2 regions of the Marinococcus salis genome follow, and region 2 is predicted to be linked to the other one. Evidence: riboswitches for the same ligand, from Rfam matches in the RefSeq annotation. Region 2 holds a riboswitch; the other holds the start of a gene.
The links. Region 2 has a riboswitch for thiamine pyrophosphate ahead of ACTTK6_RS00395 (acetylornithine deacetylase). Riboswitches for the same ligand answer to the same signal wherever they lie in the genome.
Positions count from the first base shown of each region.

Region 1: it holds a riboswitch for thiamine pyrophosphate, as region 2 does, so the genes downstream of both, tenA (thiaminase II) here and ACTTK6_RS00395 (acetylornithine deacetylase) in region 2, are expected to answer to the same signal.

Region 1 covers NZ_JBQOJB010000006.1:139,055-147,530, forward strand. The annotation lists gene ACTTK6_RS07900 (metal-sulfur cluster assembly factor) at 146-481, shown strand; gene ACTTK6_RS07905 (hypothetical protein) at 629-790, shown strand; gene map (type I methionyl aminopeptidase) at 834-1,589, opposite strand; gene ACTTK6_RS07915 (DUF2254 domain-containing protein) at 1,707-3,011, shown strand; gene ACTTK6_RS07920 (NADPH-dependent FMN reductase) at 3,076-3,636, shown strand; gene ACTTK6_RS07925 (MFS transporter) at 3,671-4,834, opposite strand; gene ACTTK6_RS07930 (MerR family transcriptional regulator) at 4,842-5,270, opposite strand; TPP riboswitch at 5,389-5,492, shown strand; gene tenA (thiaminase II) at 5,630-6,325, shown strand; gene ACTTK6_RS07940 (ECF transporter S component) at 6,325-6,918, shown strand; gene ACTTK6_RS07945 (ABC transporter ATP-binding protein) at 6,915-8,476, shown strand, end outside.
Region 2 covers NZ_JBQOJB010000001.1:69,293-77,768, reverse strand. The annotation lists gene ACTTK6_RS00410 (aldehyde dehydrogenase family protein) at 1-86, shown strand, start outside; gene ACTTK6_RS00405 (GrpB family protein) at 175-693, shown strand; gene ACTTK6_RS00400 (FAD-dependent monooxygenase) at 993-2,603, opposite strand; TPP riboswitch at 2,713-2,815, shown strand; gene ACTTK6_RS00395 (acetylornithine deacetylase) at 2,885-4,153, shown strand; gene tenA (thiaminase II) at 4,168-4,839, shown strand; gene egtD (L-histidine N(alpha)-methyltransferase) at 4,872-5,753, opposite strand; gene egtB (ergothioneine biosynthesis protein EgtB) at 5,832-7,097, opposite strand; gene ACTTK6_RS00375 (SDR family NAD(P)-dependent oxidoreductase) at 7,248-8,132, opposite strand; gene ACTTK6_RS00370 (aconitate hydratase) at 8,209-8,476, opposite strand, start outside.

The DNA.
Region 1 (8,476 bases), on a different contig from region 2:
GCTTGCGCTTTTTATACTTACCCCTTCAGGAATTATGTATAACCACTTCATGCTATTAATTCTTCTCATGAAATTCAAGCATATTGGTTTCGGGGGACGTTAATTTTTGATAAGGTGAATACAGAAAGTAGGAGGTGAAGCTTCCATGGCAGAGACAGAAGAAAAAAAAGAACTGGAAGAACGAGTTTGGGCTGAACTGGAAAATGTTATTGATCCAGAGCTCGGTGTTGATATCGTAAATTTGGGGCTTGTGTATACAGTAACAATTGATGATAACAGACAGGCGAATATTGAAATGACTTTAACCGCAATGGGTTGCCCGCTTGCAGGAACGATTGTTAATGATATTAATTTCGCCTTGAATGATTTAAAGGAATACGGAGAAATCAGCGAAGTAGACGTGGACATTGTTTGGAATCCACCTTGGAGTAAAGATAAAATGTCCCGTTACGCCAAAATCGCTTTAGGTATTCCGGATTGATAACAAGAGAGAGCCGGTTGGAATAGTCCAGCCGGCTCTCTCTTGTTTATTTATTATTTTCATTTATCAGAAAAAATAAAATTTTCGGTTGAAATATATCGAAGAATGTATTATTATGTAAACATACTCAAAGGAGGCATTATTGTTTTGACAAACAGTCAACTGAACACAAATGAAATGATCGACAAAGGGATGCAGCAAGCCCACAGCATGAGCGTAGAAGAATCGGTTCGCACGATTGAAAACATCATGCAGGTCGAAGCAGCACGCCAGAAGGACTACGAAGACAATAAGATTGAAAATTTATAAGTAGTGAAAAGCGCGGCCCCATTGGGTCCGCGCTTTTTGACGCTTACAGGCTCTCCTGGCTCGTTAAAATAACCGGGCCTTCTTTTGTGATCGCAATTGTGTGCTCGTACTGGGCAGAATGACCTCCGTCCCGGGTGGTGGCGGTCCATCCATTGGATGTCATTTTGCTTTGCCAGTCTCCGGTGTTGACCATCGGCTCGATCGTAATAACGTGGCCGGGCTTTAAGCGTCCGCCTTTGCCTGGAGCACCGAAATGAGGAATCTGTGGATCCTCGTGAAGGGTAGGCCCAATGCCGTGTCCGGTGAAGTCGCGTACCACCGAAAAACCTTCGTTTTCCACGTATGTTTGAATGGCGTGGCCAATGTCACCGATGCGGTTGCCCGCTTTGGCCTGTTCAATACCTTTATATAAAGATGATTCTGTAACCTCCATCAGCCGTTCGAGTTCACTGCTTACGTCACCAACGGCATAGGTCCAGGCAGAATCCGCCAGAGCCCCGTTTAAATTCACTACCATATCAATTGTAACGAGATCACCATTTTCAAGAGGACGGGCTCTTGGAAAGCCGTGACAGATTTCATCATTTATGGAGGCACAGGTTGCGTATTTGTATCCTTGAAAGCCTTTTTGTTCAGGAGTGGCACCGCGCTCTGCCAGAAATTTTTCGACAAAATCGTCAATTTGTTTTGTGGTGACGCCTGGTTTGACCATTTTGGCGATTTCTTTATGGCAGGCGGCAAGAATCTTCCCAGCTTCGTGCATAAGCTCAATTTCTCGTTCTGTCTTCAACGTTACCATCGTCTGTCTCCTTTTATTCAGTATCAAATACCATTGTAAAACATTCATACAAGAAATGCATTGTTTGGTGATTTCCTTTATAATTGCGGAATTGCACGATAGAAATGGAGGAAAATCATGAAGCAGCAGAAATGGTATGTAAAGGTCAGGGACAAGTTTTGGTTCGTTCCAGGCTGCTACGGCATTCTTAGTTTAATTATAGTAATAGGTACTTCTATTATGGACCAGCAGCTGCTGCGGCCTGTGTACAACAATGTGCCTTCTATGCTGCTCGTAGAAAATAACACCGCTACTTCCCTGTACAGCGCGTTGGTTACTGCATTATTGACGCTGACCACTATCAGTTTTTCTTCGATTATGGTTGTTTTGACAACGTACGCTACACAGTTCACGCCAAGAGCCCTGCAGGATTTTATGAAAAGCCCGACGACACAGCATACGCTCGGGGTGTTTACATTTGGGGTATTGTTCACCCTGGTAAACATGCTGCTTTTTTCAAGCGAAGGTAATAACCAAATTTTGATGCCTATGCTGACAGTTTTTGTGGCGCTTGGCTGTCTGGCCTTTTTTATAATCTTTATTTATCACTCCACCCAGTGGCTGCAGGTCAATCATCTGATCAGCCACATACGGTCCGATGCCTCGAGGGTGATCCAGGATGCATATACATATTCTGGAGTAAACAGCTTCAGCGAATGGAACGGCAATTTCCGGAACGATGAAGAAACAATCGTTCATGCTGAACGGTCGGGATACACCAATATGGTGAAGATGCCTGAACTGATTGCCTGGGCCAGGCAGGAGGAAGCCGTCGTCGAATGCTTGTTTCAGGTAGGAGCTTATGTTCATCAGGGCGAGCCATTATTTCGCTACTGGTCAAAGCAAAGTTTATCCCCAAAAATATTAAGAGGTTTTGTATTAGTAGGAGAAGAGAGAAGCAATGTTCAGGATATTGAATTCTCCATGCAGAAAATTGTAGAGATAGCGCTGCGGGCCATTTCTCCGGCGATTAATGATCCACATACAGCAGCCAATTGTATAAACCGTATTGGGGCACTGCTCTCCGAACTCAGTCATGAACACAGAAATGATCAGTACTTTGTCGACAAGCAGGATGAACTGAGGTTGTTTATGCCTGTAAAGCCCTTTAGAGAGTATTTATACAAAAGCTTTTACCAGATCAGACTGTACGGCCGGGAAGATATCTCGGTGATGGCAGCCTGCATGGAAGCACTGACGATGCTCGTGAAAACGGGAGATTCGTCTGTGTTAAAAGAAGTGGAATCATTTTCCTTTTATATGGAGCGGGCTGTCGAAGATGAACAGCTTGCCGACTGGGACAGAGAATACTGGCACACGCGTGTACAGGAAAAGGATACAGCTCTGCATCAGGCACTTACAAAAAGTAAGCAGATAACTTGAAACAGCCGGTAACGTGTGTGTATGATATATAAATGAAGTTCAACACGAAAGGATGAAAGATCAAATGAAAGTAGCAGCTATTGTAGGAAGTATCCGTCAGGAATCCTTTAACGGAAAATTAGTGGAGTACATGCAGGACCGTTACGGCGACATCATGGATATTGATATTTTAGATATCCGCGATCTTCCGCACTATGATCAGGACGAGGAAAGCAATGCTCCGGACTATGTGCAGGAGTACAAGCGTTCTGTACGTGAAGCGGACGCCGTACTTATTGCAACTCCGGAATACAATGGTTCAATTTCCGGCGTGCTTAAAAATGCTCTGGATTGGAATTCCCGGGTCGATTACGACTTTGCCGGCAAACCAACCATGCTGGTGGGAGCTTCTCTTGGCGGCCTGGGCACCGTGAAAGCGCAGATGCATCTGCGCCAGATTTTGAGCGCTCCGGGCATGAGTGCAAAAGTACTTCCCGGAAATGAAGTGCTTATTGGAGCTGTGCATGAAAAAATGGACGAAAACGGAAACTTAACGGACCAGGGCACAATTGATTTTCTCGATAATGTCGTAGCCGAATTTGAACGCTTTTATCAGGAAACAACGACTGTAGCCAACCGGGCATAAAAAAATCCCTGCAGAAATATCTGCAGGGATTTTTTTACGCTTTTGGAGCTTCGGTCTGTTCGGTTTGCAGATCTGTTCTGCTCCATCCAATAAACAATAAAGCTGCTGCGCCAAGAACACCGGCGACCAGGTATGGAAGATGGGCTGATAATGAATTACCGATTAATCCCGACATGACCGGTGCAAAAGCAGCGCCAAGCCAGCGAAGGAAATTATATGCTCCAGAAGAAATACTGCGCTCGTAAGGCGAATGCTCCATTACATGGCTGGTAAATAAAGAATTATTCAGGCCGGAAAATAATCCTGAAAGTACGATGAACATAATCATTAATACTGAGGAGGACGCAAAAAACAATCCTAAAAGCGTTAAAATAAAAGCAGAGAGGGTGAACGGCAGTAATTTCACAGGAGTAAACCGCCTCTCAAGCCTTCTCGATAAAACAGCCGAGCCGAAGGCCAGGCATAATCCCCATCCAAAAAAGACGAGACCGATTTGAATAGAAGTTAAAGATAAAATTAAAGGGGAGTAAGCAAGCACGACAAAAAAACCATAATAATAAAACATGCCGGCAAGCGCACCCTTAATGAACGGCCCGTGTGTAAAAAGATGACGAAGCTCCTGCCATCCAGCCGTAGCTTTAGCTTTTTTAGGAGCGGGCGGATGGACGAAAAAGATAACTAAAATAAAAGCGATAAGCATTAAAAGACTTGTACCAAAAAAAGGAGCACGCCAGGATAGATCCCCGAGAAGGCCGCCTACAAGCGGACCGCCGGCGAGGCCCAGGCCAATTGCCGCCTCATACATACCTACCGCTGTTTCCACGCTCCTCGAGAGAGCGATTAACAGGGTCATAGCAGTGGCGAAAAACATAGCGTTGCCAAGCCCCCAGCCGCCGCGAAAAAGGGCCAGTTCAGTAATGCCTCCCGCCACACTGCAAAGCAGGGCGAAGGCTGTAACGATCAAAAGCCCGGCGCTCATCAGCCGTTTATCACCAAACCGGCTCGAAAGGATCCCGGCAGGAATCATCATGCAGGCCATCACTAAAATATAGGACGTAAAAAGCAGCTCCACCTGCCAGTGAGAAGCACCGATAGAAGCCGCGATGGAAGGAAGGACGGGGTCCACGACGCCGATACCCATAAAAGCTAAAAATGTGGCGAAGATCGTAATCCACCGTGCCCTGGTTTGAATATTCATAAAGCAGTCACTTCTCCTTATTGAATGAAGATAATACGTTGTCAGCTTGGTTTTTCAGATTTTCCATTTCCGTTTTAAACGTTGTCATCTGGTTGATTTTTTGGTCGAGCATATCAATCTGGGCCTGAAGGCTATCAGAAATTTGTTTCAAATCCTCGTGCTGCATCGTCGTTTCCTGTACCGACTGGTAGTGGCTATAGACTGTTTTTACCTGCTCTTTCAAATCGAGATACTGCTGCAGCTCCTGAAGAGAAAACCCAAGAACCTCCTTTGCGGTTACTACATTCTGCAGACGTTCAATATCCTGGTCATCGTACACTCTGGTTCCTTTTTCTGTACGCTCTGGTGCTGATATAAGACCAATTTGTTCATAATAACGTATTGCACGTTTCGTTAAGCCTGTGGTTTGAGCGGCTTCTTCAATTTTGTACAGCATGCATCACCCTCCTGTTAAGTTTCATGATATAACCTTAACGTTAACGTCATATTTTGTAAAGGCAAAATGGGGCTTTGACTTTCTGAAATAATGTGATACAGTGTAGACAACTTAATAGGGAATCCGCTAGGGGTGCCGGTAACGGCTGAGATAAGGACTATCCTTAATCCCTTTGAACCTGATCTGGTTAAGGCCAGCGTAGGAAAGTGGAGACGGTAGAATACGTCTATATCAGAAGCAGCAGCTTTATAATAGCGGACGTTTATTCGAAGCCACTCCACCAATGGAGTGGCTTTTTTTGCTCCATTGGTCTTTACTGCCCGTAGTGGTTCCCTCCTAATTTAAAGGAGGAAGTAACAATGAAATTTTCAGAGCTTTTATGGCAGGACACAGAGCACATTTTTGAAGCCTGCTGGGAAAATCCATTTGTGCAGGGCATCGGGAAAGGTGATGTCCCAAAAGAAGCTCTTATCCATTACGTGAAGCAGGATTTTGAATACTTAAATGCCATGATCAAGACAAAAGCAATTGGGATAACAAAATGCACGTCCAGAGAAGACATGATCATGTTTAAAGATACCATTGATTTTGTGTTAAACAGTGAAACGCACCCGCACCATAATTTATGTGCGCAGGCGGGAGTGGCTTATGAAGAATTGCAGGGCTACGCGCTTGCCCCGGCTTCCCAGCATTATGTGCTTCATATGCTGCACCATGCTGAAAAGGGCACACTTGGCGATGTGATTGCGGTAACGCTCGCCTGCCCGTGGGTGTATTTGTATGTGGGTGAAAGGCTGATGAAAGAAGTGAATCCGAACGAGGACCATCCGTTTAACGACTGGATTCGTTTCTACGGAGACCGTGAAGAGCGGGAAATGTACAAATATATTGACCGCCTTGATGAACTGGCAGAAACAGCTACAGAAGAAGAAAAGCAGCGTTGGCGGACGTTATTTATGGAAGGGTGCCAGCTCGAGTATATGTTTTTTGAGGACGCGTATCATGCAAAAGACTGGCCCTTTGCCAGAACATTAACAGACGGAAAAAAAGCTTAATGATAAACAAACGCTTAAACCTCAGGGATATCGTCGTTATCTCATTTATTTCAGCTGTTCTTGGTGTCCTTTATCTTCTTTGGGTACTGCTCGGACAAATTGTTACGGGCGTCCTCGGGCCAGTTGGGGGCGGACTGATGGCAGGCTTCTGGATCCTCGCTCCGGTAATATGCGCCTATATCATTCAAAAACCAGGAGCGGCGCTGCTGGCAGAGCTTATTGCGGCTGGCACTGAAGTTATGGCCGGGTCTGTGAGCGCGGGAGCAGTGCTCGTTCTCGGCTTCACGCAGGGGATTGCCGCAGAAATTATTTTTGCCATGTTTTTCTACCGAATCTTTCGTCTGCCGGTATTAATGCTTGCCGGAATGGCAGGGACGTCTGCTGCATTTTTAACCCAGTATATTCTTTATGGATTCAGTCAGTACGCAGGTTCTGTTGTTGTATTTATGCTGGTAACCATGCTTATAAGCGGTGCTCTTTTAGCCGGGTGGGCAGGGAAAAGCTTTACAGACGCCCTGGTAAAAACAGGCGTTCTCGACCGCTTTGCTCTTGGCCGCCAGCGTCGGGAAGGGCAGCAGAGGAACGCTGTATGATTTATGCAGAGAATGTAACCATTGCATATCCTTACGCTGAGCCTTCGGTAGAGGGTTTTTCGGCTGAAATACGTACTGGGGAAAACGTGCTGCTGCTCGGCCCGAGCGGCTCGGGTAAAAGTACGTTGGCACTGGCCCTTCAGGGAATTCTTCCGCGCTCAGTAGAGGCAGAAGTGTCTGGTGAATTGAACGTATTCGGAGAAAATCCAGCGGTGAAATGCATTACAGAGGCTGCCAGAGAGGCGGCTCTGTTGTTCCAGGATCCCGATACCCAATTCTGCATGCCGACAGTGCGGGAAGAGCTTGTATTTACGCTTGAGAACCTGCGCGTACCTGCGGAGGATATCGAAGGCCGGATGCTTGAAGCCTTGCAGTTCACAGGCATGCTTTCTTGTATTGACGCCCGTATTGACATGCTTTCCGGAGGGATGAAGCAAAAAATAGCTGTGTCCTGCATAGCTGCTGTGAATCCGGAGATCTGGATTTTGGATGAACCGCTCTCCCAGCTCGATCCGGTAAGCCGTGAAGCAGTGGCCGCACTTCTTGGCCGTATTGCAGAAGCCCCTGATAAAACATTAATTTTGATTGAGCATCAGCTAAATGAAGTGATGGAGTGGGTGAGCAGGGCGGTCGTATTGAACCGCAATGGTCAGGTGACAGCGGATGGAAGCCCCGGCCGTATATTTTACTCCCACGCTGCTGTACTCGAAGCAGAAGGAGTGTGGCTGCCTGCACCTGCAGAAGCGGGAAAAAAGTTGCTCAGAAAGACGGAGACAACCAAAGCTGCTCTTCCCGTCACTTTGCGGGAATGGGAGGTGTTTGCAGCGGATTACCCTGTTGCCGAGGTTCATGCATCTCTGCCGCAGTCGAAACAGGGGGGTGAGCCTTCTCAGAAGCCGCCTGTCCTGAAGGTGGAACGGGCGGCCTCTGCCTATAGTATGCAGACGGTTTTCGAAAACGTGTCTTTTTCCCTTTACCCTGGAGAAATGACTGCCGTCGTAGGGGCAAATGGAGCTGGGAAAAGCACACTCGCACGAGTTCTTACCGGATGGGAGCCTATTAAAAGCGGTACCGTGTATGTTAACGGACAAGATATAGCCGGTCTGAAGCCGTACGAAATTGCCAAAACCTTCGGGATTGTTTTTCAACAGCCCGAGCACCAGTTTCTAACGCCGACCGTAGAAGAAGAAATACGCTACGGAATGGAGATAGCAGGATGGTGCGAGGAAGATATTGTTCAGCAGACAAATGAACTGTTGATTCAGTTTCAGCTCGGCCATATTCGGAAAAACCATCCGTTTCGGCTCAGTCAGGGGGAAAAACGGCGTCTCTCAGTGGCAGTAATGGTGACAAACAACCAGTCCATTTTAATTTTGGATGAGCCGACGTTTGGGCTTGATAAGCGAAATGCTGATGCTTTGTTTGAAGTGCTGGAGCAGTGCCGGCAACGCGGAAAAGCGGTTCTCTGGCTGACGCATGATATGGATCTGGTTTATACAAAAGCGGCACGGGTCCTTGCGCTGGCAGAACGAACGCTTGTCTACGACGGGAGTGTAGA
Region 2 (8,476 bases):
ACGGAAAGGAAGGCCTTCTCGGCTACGTGACGCCGCATGTCATCAACGTACCGAAAACAAAGGACCTGCCATACATTCCCGAATAGTAAGAACAAGCAGCTGTCCTGGAGGAATCCAGGACAGTTTTTTATGCTATTGTTTATACAGAGCAAAGATTTTTTAAGGAGTGATCCAATGCGAACGATACAAATCGTCCCGTGGAAAAGCGAGTGGCGGGACTATTTTCTCCATGAGCAAAAGCTGCTGGAGCTCGAAACCGGTGAAGCAGAAAATAATATTTTTCATATAGGGAGCACAAGTGTGCCGGGACTTGCGGCAAAACCGATTATCGATATTTTAATTGAAACCTCTGATCTTTCGTGGTGGATTATGGATCGTCTTGAAGGACTCGGATATACAGGAAAAGGAGAGCACGGTATCGCGGGGAGGGCTTTTTATTATAAAGGGAAACAAGTTCGCCGATTTCACGTGCACGTGTTTGAAAAGAAAAGCTATGGGAGTGGGCGTCACCTAGCCCTCCGGGATTATTTACGTTCTTTCCCGAAAAAGGCGAAGGAATATGAAAGCATTAAAAAACAGGCGGCTGCCCAGTATCCGCACAGTCCGTCAGAATATATGAATGAAAAGCACATCGTTGTGCAGAAGCTCGAACAAGAGGCTCTCTGCTGGAAACGGGCAGAAGAAGAAAACTGACGAAACCGTCCACAGACATATACACAATGGGGATGGTTTTCAGCTTAAATCAGAAAGTAAAGAGGCCAGGAGCAGATTCATCCACAGGGTTCGGTACCGCCTAAAAATTATCGTCTTATTTCAGCAGCATAAACGGGGACTTACGAAAGAAAAACATAAAAAATCGAAGCACCTGCTTCGATTGAAGGTATTGCTCATAAATAATTTACTAAATGGAAGAACCGGCTTGTGGACATCTATTGGTATGCGTTCGAAAATTATCCACAGCCGGCCGGAAAACAGAATTAGAGTGGAGGAAGCTATTGGTATAAAGCGGTGTGAATTTTTCTCATCAACCGTCCCGTGCGTACCGGTTGCTCGGCAAAAGCAACATAGCCGTCCGGGCGTATGAGCACAGCTGAAAACGTCGGGAGTTTCCATTTGACAGCAAGGTCGCGGCGGTAATCAAACAGGTGGTGGATATTCGGCTTTGAGGCCCGGAGTATGCCCTTGCGCTGAACAACGAGAATGAGAATGGAAGGCCCGTACTGCCGGCGCACCTCCTGAATGCTTTCGTCGAGCTGATGGAGCTCCTGCTCGTCTTCGATATAAAATAGGCAGGTAAACTGCTGGATGTGCAGAAAATCCATTACGTCTGCGTGTTCTCCCTCCGTGGTAAGAACACGTGCCGGAGCAGCCCGGGAGCCGGCCGGAATCATTTCTCCCTGGTGCTGGAATTTCGCAAGTGAGGCCCTGTTCTGATAGCTGATGTCAATATTGGCTAGGCGCTGGGTCAGCTGGCGCTGCAGCGAGTTGCTTTTGCTGAGAATGCTTACAGGGTTCGCCAGGAGGCGTGGAATAAGGGTATGGGAGCGGGTCATCACCTGCATTGCCGTATTTGTCATTCGGATAGTCCTGCGTCCGACTACGTATCGTTCTTCTTCATACGTATCGAGCAGGGCAGGGTGGGAATGGCCGCGCAGCACCCACGCCAATTTCCAGCAGAGGTTGACCGCGTCCTGCATGCCGAGATTCATTCCCTGGCCGCCAAATGGGCTGTGCAGGTGGGCAGCGTCCCCGGCGAGAAACAGCCGATGGTCACGATAGGCGTCTGCCTGATGATGCGACGTTCCGAATTGAGACAGCCAGGAAGCATGGGGGAAATGCACCGGCTGCTGGGTAATACGCCGCACGCTTTTTTCAAGATCCTCAAGAGGGAGATCATCCCGGTGTTCACGGTTCTGTTCGGCATGGTCGATAGTGATTACCCGGTACTTTTCATCGCGGAAGGGAAAGAAAGCAGCTACGCCGCGCTCGGTAATGAATGTAGAAATATCGTTGGAAAGTGAAAGTCCTTCCACCGTGACGTCTCCCAGAAAATAGATTGTTTCATGCTTGCCGCCCGGAAAGGAGACGTTCATGTTCTCACGGACTGTACTGTGAGGCCCGTCACATCCGATCACATAGGAAGCGCGGATTAGTTCGTGTCCATTTTCGGTGGCGCATTCCACCTCTGCGTGGTCACTGTACTGGGTAATCCGTTTGCAGTGGGTGTTCCAGTCAATAAACTGGCCGACCTCCCGGAGCTGTTTCTTTAAAATATGCTCCGTATCTGACTGCGGAAGCATCAGCATAAAGGGAAACGGGGTATCGAGCGAAGCAAAGGAGGCTTTGGAAGGTCTTTTGCCTTCCGGCTGAACAGCCGCATCAGTAATGGGGAAGCCTTCCTTCAAAAAGGGACGGAGCGCTCCGATCAGATTGAGCATTTCAAGAGTTCGCGCCTGGATGCCGAACGCTTTGGAAAAGGGAGAAATAGAGCTTTTTCTGTCTAAAATCCGGACGCGGATGCCGAGTGCTCTTAAGGTATTGGCAGCAGTCAAGCCTACGGGGCCTGCCCCCACAATGCATACGTCGGTATTTGTGGTTTTCATGGATTCATCACGCTCCCTTCGTATACTTGTATTATACCCTCTGGAGGGCTGCTTCACGCTCCTGCTTATTTGCAGCATTTTGCAAAATATGTTTGAATAATAAGAAATTAATGCTTTCTAGGGGAGCCTGATGGCTGAGAAAGGTTTAAGTACCTTGACCCTTGGCACCTGATCCAGATCGTACTGGCGGAGGGAAGAAAGAAGGGACACCCCGGTTATTTATGCCGCTTCTTCTCTAAAAGAAGCGGCTTTTTATATAGGTTAAAAACTAGGAGGGGCTTATGGAAGAACCAAATTGGGAAAGATTGGTGGAAGAACGCAGGCAGAAATTAACCGACTTAGCCAAAAACTTAATACGATTTAATACGATGGCGCCCCCGGCCCGTAATACAGCGAATGCTCAACAATTTATAGCGGATTATCTGCAGCAGCGTCAGTGGGACGTTGATAAATGGGAGGTTTTTAGCGGAGATCCCAACGTAGTAGGCACAAAAACCGGAAAAGAGGGGAACCGGTATAACAGCTTAATTCTGAATGGACACATAGATGTAGCGGAGGTATCACATAAGGAGTGGAGCTTTGATCCTTTCGATCCGGCAGTGAAAAACGGATGGCTCTACGGAAGAGGAGCAGCTGATATGAAAGGCGGGCTTGCAGGCATACTTTTAGCTGTTGATATTTTACATGAACTAAAAATTGATTTGCCTGGCGACGTTATTGTGCAATCGGTAGTGGGTGAAGAAGTAGGTGAGGCCGGTACACTTCAATGCTGCCGAAGGGGATATACTGCTGATTATGCACTCGTAGGAGATACGAGCAATCTTAATATTCAGGGACAGGGAGGCGTTATTACAGGCTGGGTCACTGTGAAAAGCCAGCAGATACATCATGACGCCATGCGGCGGAATCTGATTCATGCCGGAGGTGGAAAATTCGGGGCAAGTGCTATTGAAAAAATGATGATACTTATCGAGGGTTTGCAGAGTTTAGAAAGAGATTGGGCCGTACGAAAAACTTATCCGGGGTTTCAGCCTGGGACGAATACCATTAACCCGGCAGTCATTGAGGGAGGAAGAAATGCTGCATTTATAGCTGATGAATGCAGTCTTTGGATTACGGTCCATTTTTATCCGGATGAGACCCATGAAACAGCGGCTGAAGAAGTCGAAAATCATCTCCGTAAAGTGGCTGAGGCTGACCCGTGGCTTCGGGAGAATCCTCCGACATTTATTTGGGGAGGAGAATCGATGATAGAAGACAGAGGCGAAATATTCCCTTCCCTGGAAGTTCAGAGCAACCACCCGGGCAGTCTGCAGCTGCTGGAATCCTTTAAAGAAATCACCCATGAAGCAGGAGAAATTAATACTTCTCCTACTGTCACAGACGGAGGGTGGCTGGCGGATGCAGGCATTCCCTCTGCCATTTTTGGTCCGGGGACGCTTGAAGAAGCACACGCAGTCGATGAAAAAGTAGAGGTGGAACAGCTGGTTACGTTCACAAAAATAGTATTGTCCTTTGTTTATAAATGGTCACATACTCTAAAAGAATAGAAAGGACGAGGTTAATGTCATTCACTCACGATTTAAAGGAAAAGCTGCTTCCGGTATGGCAGCAGAATCACACACATCCATTTGTGGAAGAGCTTGGCCAGGGGACCCTTGATAAGGAAAAATTTCGCTATTTCATGGTTCAGGATTATCTTTATCTCGTGCAATATGCGAAATTGTTTGCGGTTGGCGCTGTTAAAGCCGAAGACGTTGAAACAATGGGAGCTTTTGCGAAGGTGATGGATGTGACCATGAATGAGGAAATGAGCCTGCACCGCCAGTACGCAAAAAAGTTCGGGATCACTGAACAGGAGCTTGAACAGGCAGAGCCGGCCCCGACAACCCTTGCATATACAAGGTATATGCTGCACGAAGGACAAAATGGCGGCCTGGCTGAGCTGCTTGCGGCTGTGCTTCCGTGTATGTGGAGCTACGCAGAAATTGGAAGAAAGCTCAGTACGTGGCCGGGAGCATTGGAGCATGAACTGTACGGTGAATGGGTACAGATGTACAGCGATGACGAATTTCAGCAGCTCGCGGACTGGGGCATCAGCATGCTCGACCGCACGGCAGAAAACAAACCCGAGGCAGAAAAAAGAAAGATTGAAAATATATTCTTAACGACCACCCGGTTTGAGTATTTATTCTGGGACATGGCGTACCGGCTGGAAGGCTGGCCGCAGACATGAAAAAGCCCCCGGTCTGCCGGGGGCTTTTATACTTATGGTCGAGGGGAAAGCGTAAATACGCCAAACCATTCGTTTTCATCGGTCCACCAGTCATTGGTTTCCCAGGAGGACTGGCGGGCCAGGTGCGTGAATTCCTCCGGAGTGAATTTCCGGCTGTTTTCTGTATGGATAGTCTCGCCGGCACGCATCGTAAATGTTTCCCCGCCAATCGAGAACAGGGAAGGCTTTTCAGCGCGCAAATGCATTTCGATCCGTCCGAGCCGTTCATTGTAAAAAGCTTCATGTTCAAAATGACCGGTGGTAATACCAGCGTCAAGCTCGCGGTTCAGGCGGTGGAGCAGATTTTTGTTAAAGGAAGCAGTAATGCCTGCACTGTCGTTGTACGCCCGGTGCAGCACCACCGGGTCCTTCTTCAAATCGACCCCGACCACAAGGCTGTCCTCCGGCTTCATATGGGAAGCGAGCTTCTTTAAAAATTCCGAAGCTTCCTTCGGATCCAGGTTTCCAATCGTAGAGCCGAGAAAAAAGACAGCTGCAGGCTGTTCTCTGCTGCTGTTTAAAAAAGAAATTGTTTTTGTATAGTCTGCACATACGCCGGAGACCTGCATGGCAGGCACGGCCTCTTTCACACGGGCTGCGGTATCATGCAGGGCACTAATCGAAATGTCGACGGGGGTATAGCTCACGGACTCCGAAAGGAAAGGAAGCAGGCAACGGATTTTATCAAAGCTTCCGCTTCCAAGCTCAATTAGGGAGGAAGCTCCAATACTTTCAGCAATTTCTTTCCCATAGTCGGACAAAACAGATGCTTCGGTCCGGCTGACGTAATATTCCGGCAGCCGGGTAATTTCATTAAACAGCATGCTCCCTCGTTCATCGTAGAAATGTTTGGGGGGGGATGCTTTTCGGTTCAGCAGCCAGTCCGGTGCGGACGTCTTCAGCCAGGGAGGACAGCGAAGGCTTTAAATCCAATACAGTATAATCAGCCATGGCTATTTCTGCACCCCGTCCTTGGCAAGCCGGAGTCCGCTGAACTGCCACCGTTTTTCCGGAGGGAAAAAATTACGGTAGGTGGAGCGGATGTGCGACTTCGGTGTCGCGCATGAACCGCCGCGCAGCACCATCTGGTTACTCATAAATTTGGCATTGTATTCTCCCATGGCACCCTCCGGCGGACGGTTGCCCGGATACGGGGAATAAGGACTGCGTGTCCACTCCCATACGTCCCCGTACGCATTGGGAGACGACTGAAGGGGTCTTGGGTGATAGCTTTCAGACTCTAGAAACGTACCGTCTGCTTCGGCGCCGCGAAAAGCATATTCCCATTCCTGTTCCGTAGGAAGGCGGGCTCCGGCCCAGCGGGCATAGGCATCTGCTTCGTAATAGCTTATATGGGCAATAGGTTCATGAAGGCGCACTTCTTTCAGGCCATTCATCGTAAAGTAAAACCAGATACCGCCCTGCTTCTGCCAGTAAAGTGGTGCTTTCCAGTCCTGCTCCTGGACAATGCCCCAGCCTTCGGAAAGCCACAGCTCAGGGTCTTCGTAGCCGCCGTCTTCAATAAAACGAATATATTCTTCGTTGGTCACCGGCCTTGAGGCGATAGAGAAGGCGTGCAGGTAAAATTTATGCTCCGGGCGTTCATTATCAAAAGAAAAATGCAGGTTATCTGTCCCGATAGTCGTCAGCTTGTCTTCATAGGCGTGCCATTCAAGCTTGGATGTTTCTCCCTGTTCTTCAAAAGATTCATTTTCCAGGTAGGCAGGGTTAAGTGGATTCATTGAAAAGTTGAATTTTGTGTCGGTTACTAACAGTTCCTGGTGCTGCTGCTCGTGCTGCAGGCCGGTTTCCATTAATTCAGCGATCTCTTCATTCCAGGGGCCTTCTTTGAGAAAATGTTCCATGGCTTCTTCTACATGACGCCGGTATTCCATGGTGTCTTCGGTGGTCGGCCGGGAAATCAGTCCGCGGTACTGCTTCGGAAATGGCTTTCCCTGCGTTTCATAATAAGAATTATATAAGCCGTTAGAGAATTTCGAAAACTCTTCATAATTGTCATCATATGGCTTAAGAATGAACTGCTCAAAAAACCAGGTCGTATGAGCTAGATGCCATTTTGCAGGGCTTACGTCGGGGTGGGCCTGAATCATAAAATCTTCCGTATACAACGGTGCGGTCAGCTTCATCGTCTGCTTCCGCAAAGCGGTAAAACGTGCCGTGAAATCAGCTCTAGTGGCAGATTCCTTTGTTTGTACGATACTTCATTCCTCCTCAGGTAAATAAAATGGTGCACACATATATGCACATGAGAGTTAAATACCCGCTTCAAAACGGGGCAAAACAACACAGGATCGCAGAAAAACAAAAAAAGAATGCCCGTTAAGGCATTCGGTCAGGCAGATTTATATTTAAGCTTCTTTTTGAATCTCTCGTCCGGTGTAATGATACACAAGCTCTTCGCTAATTTCCCGTAGTTTTCTTTGATTGGTTGTAGAGTAGGAGTCACTCGATGAACTGGTGATCCCTTTTTTCGTAAAATATTTGCCGGTTACCTGGGAGCCGCGTGCGCCTGAAGCAAGCGATACCTCCAGATCGGCTCCTTCTTCCGGGGAGTCACCGAACTTACTAGTAAATTTGTTTAGTCCCCGGTAAAAGGCGTTTTTATTGTTCAGGCCAAACCCGGTGGAAATGTTGCCGGGATGGAGCGCGTTCACTTTAATATTTTCTTGGCGGAGTCTTTGGGCCAAGTCATACGTGTACAGCAGCAAGGAAAGCTTTGCAAGCCCGTATTGCTTTAGGCCATTATACTTTTGCTCGCCCTGCAGGTTTTGAAAGTTCATTTTGGATAAGGCATGCGCAGCAGAGGACACATTCACTACCCGTCCATCAGAGCTCTTACGCAGAAGTGGAAGAAGAAGCTCCGTAAGGTAAAATACCCCGAGGTAATTCAGGGCAAAGGTGCGCTCCAAATGCTCCTCGGTCCAGACGCGGGAAGAGTATACGGCGCCGGCGTTGTTAATCAGAGCATCAATCCGTCCGTAATCCCGTGCGATATCTTTGGCGAGTATTTCTATTTCCTGGAGAAGGGAGAGGTCCGTTTGATAAAAATGGAGGTCCGTGTTTCCGGTTTTTTGCTCCAATTCGGCAATCAGTTCCTCACATTTCCATTCTTTGCGTCCCACCAGCAATAAGGTATGCCCTTCAGCCGCCAGTTTTTCCGCTGTGATTCTGCCAATACCGTTTGTGGCCCCGGTAAGTACGATAGTGCGTGGGTTCTCTACTGTATTTTCCATCGATGAAGGCCTCCCTTAATCGTCAAACTAAAGGAGCAGCGCTCCTCAAAAAGAAGCGTCTGCTCCGCCGGAATTTTTATTGTCTTGCGCGTACCCAGTTAATCAAGCCGCCGCGAAGCATCATATCAATTTGACGCCTCGACATTTCATGGCGCACTGTGATGGTTTCATTTTTATTCTTGATAGCAGCTTCGAACGTATTGTGGTTTTGGATATTTTCACGCAGGTTCTCAAGTACAATAGTATCACCGACGTCGATTTTCATATAGTCTTCGGTATCCTCAAATGTAATCGGAAGCACGCCGAAGTTCACCAGGTTCTGCCAGTGAATACGGGCGAAGTCC